Regions from separate parts of the Nocardiopsis tropica genome, predicted to be linked through region 1. Evidence: riboswitches for the same ligand, from Rfam matches in the RefSeq annotation. Region 1 holds a riboswitch; the other holds the start of a gene.
The links. Region 1 has a riboswitch for glycine ahead of gcvP (aminomethyl-transferring glycine dehydrogenase). Riboswitches for the same ligand answer to the same signal wherever they lie in the genome.

Region 1 (3,372 bases):
AACTCGGGCCAGGTGACGGGTTCCATCTCCGTGGTCGAGTTGAGCTTCATGGTGCACGAGCCCAGCGGGATCATCGTGCGGTCCAGGGCCAGGTCTCGGTCGGACAGGCGGCGCATGTAGCGCAGCAGGGAGGTCTCGCTCCGGTGGGTGTTGAACACCGGGTGCGCGAGGTAGTCGACCTCCCTGGCCAGCTCGGCGGGGAGGCGTGCGGCCTCCGGGTCCACGTCGGGGAGGCCCTTGGCGGAGCCCCGCTCGGCCTCGCCGAAGGCCGCCAGCACCGCCTCCAGGTCGGCCACGGAGGTGGTCTCGTCCACGCTCACGCCGACCGTGTGCTGGTCGACGGGGAGGAGGTTGTACCCGGCCTCCAGTGCGGTCTCCACGACGCGGGCGGCGCTGGGCACGCGCACGCGCAGGGTGTCGAAGTAGGCGGAGTGGACGATCTCGAAACCGCGCTCGACGAGGGCGTCGGCCAGCGCCGCGGTGCGGGTGTGCACCTGGCGGGCGATCGCGCGCAGGCCGTCGGGGCCGTGGTAGACCGCGTACATCCCCGCCATGACGGCCAGGAGCACCTGCGCGGTGCAGATGTTGCTGGTGGCCTTCTCGCGGCGGATGTGCTGTTCCCGGGTCTGGAGGGCGAGCCGGTAGGCGGGCTTGCCCGCGTTGTCCACCGAGACCCCGACCAGGCGGCCGGGCAGCTGGCGGCGCAGCTTCTCCCCGACGGCCATGTAGCCGGCGTGCGGGCCCCCGAAGCCGAGCGGGACGCCGAAGCGCTGGGTGGAGCCGACCGCGATGTCGGCGCCGAGGTCGCCCGGGCTGCGCAGCAGGGTCAGGGCGAGGATGTCGGCGGCCACCACCGCGAGGGCCCCCCGCTCGTGGGCCGCGGCGATGACGTCGCCCGGGTCGCGCACGGCGCCGCCGGAGCCCGGGTACTGGACGAGGACGCCGAAGGCGTCGCCCTGGGGAAGGCCCTGCGTCAGGTCGGCGACGACGACCTCGATGCCCAGGGGTTCGGCGCGGGTGCGCAGGACCTGGAGGGTCTGCGGGAAGACGTCGGCGTCGACGACGAAGACGTCGGCCTTGCTCTTGGAGGCCCGGCGGGCCAGCGTCATGGCCTCGGCCGCCGCGGTGGACTCGTCCAGCAGGGAGGCGCCCGAGACCGGCAGGCCGGTCAGGTCGCAGACCATGGTCTGGAAGTTGAGCAGGGCCTCCAGGCGGCCCTGGGAGATCTCGGGCTGGTAGGGCGTGTAGGCCGTGTACCAGGCCGGGTTCTCCATGATGTTGCGCAGGATGACCGGCGGGGTGAAGGTGCCGTAGTAGCCCTGGCCGAGCAGGGAGGTGCGCACGTCGTTGCGCGCGGCCAGGTCGCGGAGTTCGGCCAGGGCCTCGGCCTCCCCGATCGCGTCGGGGAGGGCGAGCGGGGCGCTGCTGCCGGGGCCGGTGAGGATGGACTCCGGTACGGCCGCCGCCATGAGCTCGGCGGTGGAGCCGTGGCCGACCGTCTTGAGCATCTCCTGGATCTCGGCCGGGGTGGGGCCGATGTGGCGGTCGGCGAACACCCGGGCGGGCGCGCCGGGGGTGTTCACGGGCTGATCGGGCACGGAGACCTCCTGGTGACAGGGCCGAGTCGACTCGGCGGTGTTCCTCACGGTCTCCCCCTCTGTCACCGGGCACGGACGTGCCCCGGCTTCAGAGCGGCCTCCTCCGCGCGGTCCGTGGTGCCTGAGAGGTTACTGGGGAGTATTGCCCCGTCGGCGCCCCTGTCGGGGTCTCTCCCGCGCGGTATTGACAGCCTGCTGACGCTATGTACGCATGTGGGGACAGGGCGAATTCCACCCTTCGTCCCTGTTGTGAGTACGACGGTACTCGATCATCACCGCAGGCGCAGAGCCCGCCCACGCGTTTCGGCCACCTGTGCGCACCGGTGTGCACAGGGGTGCGCCACCTGTCGGGGGGGGTCCGCGTACACCCCTGCCTTGCCGGTGCGGTCGCCGGAACGGTCCCCGCCGCCGACGGGGCGGCCTCGGGCGCCGGGTCCCCGCGCCCGGGGCCTCGACGGCGGACCGGTCGGGCGGCCGCTCCCTGCTCGGCCCCCGGGCACACCGCAGGCCCGCGGTCGCCCGGGCACGGGCCGGGCACGGCACGGTCGGGGAACGGCTCTCGAATGCCTGCCTGCTCCGGCGCGCGCGGGCGGCACCGGTGGATGCCCGGAGGCCCCCGGGGTCAGCCCGTCCGGCGCTCCCTGCGCCGCCTGGCGAGTTCGTCCACCGGCGGGGGTGCGGAGGGGAGCTCGGTCCGCTCCTCGTCGGGGACCACGCCCAGTGCCTCCTCCAGCTCACGCCACACGTGGGCCAGCGCCAGGCCGAACATGCCCTGGCCGCGCTGCATGAGGTCCACGACCTCGTCGGGGGAGGTGCACTCGTAGACGCTGACGCCGTCGCTCATGAGGGTGATGCGGGCCAGGTCGGGGGCGGGGCGTCCGCGCAGGTGGTCCACCGCGGTCCGGATCTGCTGCAGCGATATGCCCGTGTCCAGCAGCCGCTTGGCCACCTTGAGCATCAGGATGTCGGGCAGGCTGTACAGGGGGGCGTTCTGGGCTCCGGTACGCACGCTCGGCTCGACCAGGCCGGTTCTCGCCCAGTAGTCGAGCTGACGGTAGGTGATCCCGGCGGCGGTACACGCCGCTGGGCCCCGATACCCGACGTCCATAGGCCGCGCCACCACGTCCTCTTCGCACAGTAGGCCCTGCTGCCCCGCTAGCCGCAGCGCGGACCGCCTGTCATGGGGATTCCGCTTGCCGCTCGCTACCGCCACGCCGACCTCCGGCTTCTCGTCCCGCGGCGGCCTCGACAGGGGATATCCACTCAGGGGATGGGTGCGCCGCGGGTTCCACTGCACTGACGGTAGGACTACCGACCGGCAGCGTCAACGACAGGACCCGGCGCGTCGCCAAGTGCGCGCGCCGTTGGTGCCCCGGGGCCCGCCCGGAGGCGCCCTGTGCGCCTCCACGGGTTTCGGCCCTGACCGCCACGGTCACTTCCCCAGCCCAATCTATCACCGGCACGTCGGACAAAGCCGCAGGTCGCAGCTGTGTCCCTTCTGCTTCCACGCTGGTCGGAGCCCTCGCCGCACGGACCCCGCAGCGGTCTATTCGGCCTTCCTGCCGAAGTCCTCGGGCGAGATGTTGTCCAGGAACTCCCGGAACGCCTCGACCTGGTCCTCCTGCTCGTCCGGGATCGGCATCCCGGCCTCGGCGATCACGTCCTCGTGGGCGTAGATCGGCGCACCCGTGCGTAAGGCGAGGGCGATGGAGTCGGAGGGGCGGGCGCTGACCTCCACGCCGTTGCTGAAGACCAGCTCGGCGTAGAAGATGCC
Region 2 (3,372 bases), on a different contig from region 1:
TCCCGCGGCAGCGCGTGATGGCGCGGCGCAACCTGTCCTACGTCGAACTCAGCTGCCGCAACGGCACCGTCGAGCGGGTGGCCGCCGCCCTGGCGCAGGACCGGGACACCCTCAGCATCCAGTTCGTGGCCGGGTCGCACCAGCTGATGCTCACCGTGGTCCCCGGCGCGGGACTGGCCGACTACCTGCTCAACTGGGTCGGCGGGTTCCCCGACGTGGTGTCCTACCGGGTGCACGTCGTGACGGAGGTGCCCCGGGAGGCCTACCTGTGGCAGGTCCGCGCCCTGTCCCCGCACCAGCGGCGCCGGCTGCGGGCCCTCTCCCCCGTGCGGGGACCCGGGCCGGGCGACGAGCGCGTCACACCCCTCGACCAGCGGATCATCGACCTCCTGTGCGTCGACGCGCGCCTCGGGTACCAGCACATCGCCGAACGCCTCGACATCGCGCCCACGACCGCCGCGCGGCGCGTCAACCGGCTCCTGCGCCAGGCGCTCGTCGGGCTGCGCTGCGACATCTCCCGCGCCCGCATGGGCTGGCACGCGGCCGCCACCCTCTGGGGAACCGTCGACCCCCGCGTCCTGGAGGGCGCCAGCGACCTGGGCGAGCGCATCCCCGAAGTACGCCTGTGCACCACCATCGCCGGGCCCGAGAACACCCTCTTCATCCTGTGGCTGCGCAACGCCCCCGACCTGACCCGGGTGGAGCGCCAGCTCCTGGAGGAGCTGCCCGGCCTGCGCATCGCGGACCGGCGGATGACCCTGCGCACCTTCAAGTTCATGGGCGGGGTGATGGACGCCGAGCAGCGCTTCACCCGCTCGGTCCCCGTCCAGCTGCTCCCGGCCGGGACCCCCTGACGGCGGCGCGCCCGGTCAGTCCCCGGCGGCCCCGCCCGGCAGCGCGCCCAGCTCCACCAGCAGCTCCCGGGCCAGGGGCTCCCGCAGCTCCGCGTTCGCGTCGTCGTCCATCTCGATGCGCAGGGCGAACGTGTACAGGTCCTCCCCGCGCTCCACCCAGCCGACCCACCAGCCGGGGGCCGGATCGACGTCCACCGCCCAACCGCTCTTGGCGAAGAGCGCGTGGCCGTCACCCTCCTCCACCAGGGCGATCTCGCGCAGCGCCTCCTGGTGGGCCGCGTCCACCGGCAGCTCCGAACGGGCCAGCGAGGCCAGGAACTCGGTCTGCTCCACGGCGGAGACCTCCAGCGGACCGTCCAGCCAGAACCGGTCCTCCACGTCCTCGCCGCCGATGTCCCGGTTCCCGTAGTCGAAGCGGTCCACCCAGGCCGCCATCCGCTCGTGCCCCACCCTGCGGGCCAGCTCCTGGTAGACGGGGAAGTTCGAGGCGGGGAACGCCTCCCTCAGGGACATGTCCTGTTCCCACGCCTCGACGGGCTGCGGCCCGCCGCCGTGGGGCAGCACCTCGTCCAGTCCCGACACCGCGCCCGTCTCCAGGCCGATCAGGGTGTTGGCCAGCTTGAACGTGGACGCGGGCACCGCGCGCTCGTAGGCCGCCTCCGCCCCGACGAGGGTCGACTCCCTGGCACGGGTGTCGTGGAGCACGAACGTGCCCTCCACGCCGGCCTCGGCGAACACCGACTCCAGGTCCTGGCGCTCCACCGCGGCGACGTCGCCCCGCCGCTCGTGCGCGCTCGCCTCCAGCCGCCCCTCGGACGGCGCCTCCGGCCCGCCACCGCCGCCCTGCGCGCACCCGCTGCCCGCGGTCAGCCCGAGGACGCACGCCGCGGCCAGCACCGCCGTGCCGTGCACGGCCGCCGGCCGCCCCCCTCGGCGCGCCGCCCGCGCCCGTCCGCCCGTCTCCCGGTTCCCGTCGGCTCGCACCCGTCATCCCTCCCACGCAGGAAGTCCGTCCCCGGCTCACGCTAACCCCCGGAGCCCCCCTCCGCGACGGGTTCGGCCCGACTCCCGCGGCCGGGCAGCGGCTCCCCCCGGGGCCGTGCCGCGCCCCGCCCCCGGCTCCCGCCCCGGCCCGGGCACCTTTGGGGGCCGTGTGCGCCCGCTGCTAGGCTGAACGTGTTGCTGACCCCGTACGGGAGAGTGCCCGCGTAGCCATCTCGGGCCGCCGAAGGAGCAATCCCTCCCCACGACAACCTCTCAGGCACAGCGGACCGTACGGGCGAGACCACTCTGGAAAGCAGGGACCAGCGTCCCTCGCCGAAGGTGCAAGCCACGCCGAGCGCGCGGCGAAGCTCTCAGGCACAGATGACAGAGGGGGAGGATGGCAACGCCTCTGCACGACACGACGCCCATCCTCTCGGGAGTGCCCATGTCCGATCCCGCATCAGCGCCGCGCGCCACCGCGCTCCGCGAGGTCCACGAGAAGGCCGGCGCCACGCTGGTCGACTTCGCCGGATGGCTCATGCCGCTGCGCTACGGCAGTGAGACCGCCGAGCACAAGGCGGTCCGCGAGGCCGCCGGGCTCTTCGACCTCTCCCACATGGGCGAGATCCGCCTCACCGGCCCGCAGGCCGCCGAAGCCCTCGACTTCGCCCTGGTCGGCCACCTGTCCCAGGTCAAGGTCGGCCGTGCCCGCTACACCATGATCACCGACGCCGGGGGCGGCGTCCTGGACGACCTCATCGTCTACCGGCTGGGGGAGGGGGAGTACCTCGTCGTGGCCAACGCCGCCAACGTGCCCGTGGTCGCCGCCGCGCTGGCCGAACGCGCCGAGGGCTTCGACGTCGAGGTGGCGGACGAGTCCGCCGACCACGCCCTGATCGCGATCCAGGGGCCGCGCGCGGTCGAGATCCTCGCGCCGCTCACCGACGCGGACCTGGACGGCATCCGCTACTACGCGGGGTACGAGCACACCGTCGCCGGCCAACCCGTCCTGCTCGCACGCACCGGGTACACCGGCGAGGACGGCTTCGAGATCTTCGTCCGGCCCGCCGCGAAGGCCCCCCTGGTCTGGGACGCCCTGATGGCCGAGGGGGAACGGCACGGGCTCGTCCCGGCCGGGCTGTCGGCCCGCGACACCCTCCGCATGGAGGCCGGGATGCCGCTGTACGGGCAGGAGCTCACCGCGGAGCTCACCCCCTTCGACGCCGGGCTGGGCCGCGTGGTCAAGTTCGAGAAGGAGGGCGACTTCGTGGGCCGCGGCGCCCTGGAGGAGGCCTCCCGCACCGCCCGCCCCCGCCGCCTCATCGGCCTCGTCGCGCGCGGGCGCCGCCCGCTGCGCAAGGGCCAGGACGTCCTCCGCGACGGCGAGACCGTCGGAACCCTCACCAGCGGCGCGCCCTCCCCCACCCTGGGCCGCCCCATCGCCATGGCCTACGTGGACGGCGACCTCGACACCTCGACCGGCGCGTTCACCGTGGACGTGCGCGGAAGGGGCGAGGACGTCGACGTGGTCGAG

Region 2: linked by a shared signal. The riboswitch ahead of gcvT (glycine cleavage system aminomethyltransferase GcvT) and the one ahead of gcvP (aminomethyl-transferring glycine dehydrogenase) in region 1 are both predicted to bind glycine.

Annotation. Positions count from the first base shown of each region.
Region 1 covers NZ_JBHSUF010000009.1:223,975-227,346, reverse strand. Annotated here, with positions in the region: gene gcvP (aminomethyl-transferring glycine dehydrogenase) at 1-1,598, opposite strand, end outside; glycine riboswitch at 1,697-1,785, opposite strand; gene ACFQBR_RS16865 (MerR family transcriptional regulator) at 2,221-2,706, opposite strand; gene ACFQBR_RS16860 (bifunctional nuclease family protein) at 3,145-3,372, opposite strand, start outside.
Region 2 covers NZ_JBHSUF010000017.1:52,480-55,851, reverse strand. Annotated here, with positions in the region: gene ACFQBR_RS24695 (Lrp/AsnC family transcriptional regulator) at 1-854, shown strand, start outside; gene ACFQBR_RS24690 (penicillin-binding transpeptidase domain-containing protein) at 870-1,766, opposite strand; glycine riboswitch at 2,038-2,138, shown strand; gene gcvT (glycine cleavage system aminomethyltransferase GcvT) at 2,284-3,372, shown strand, end outside.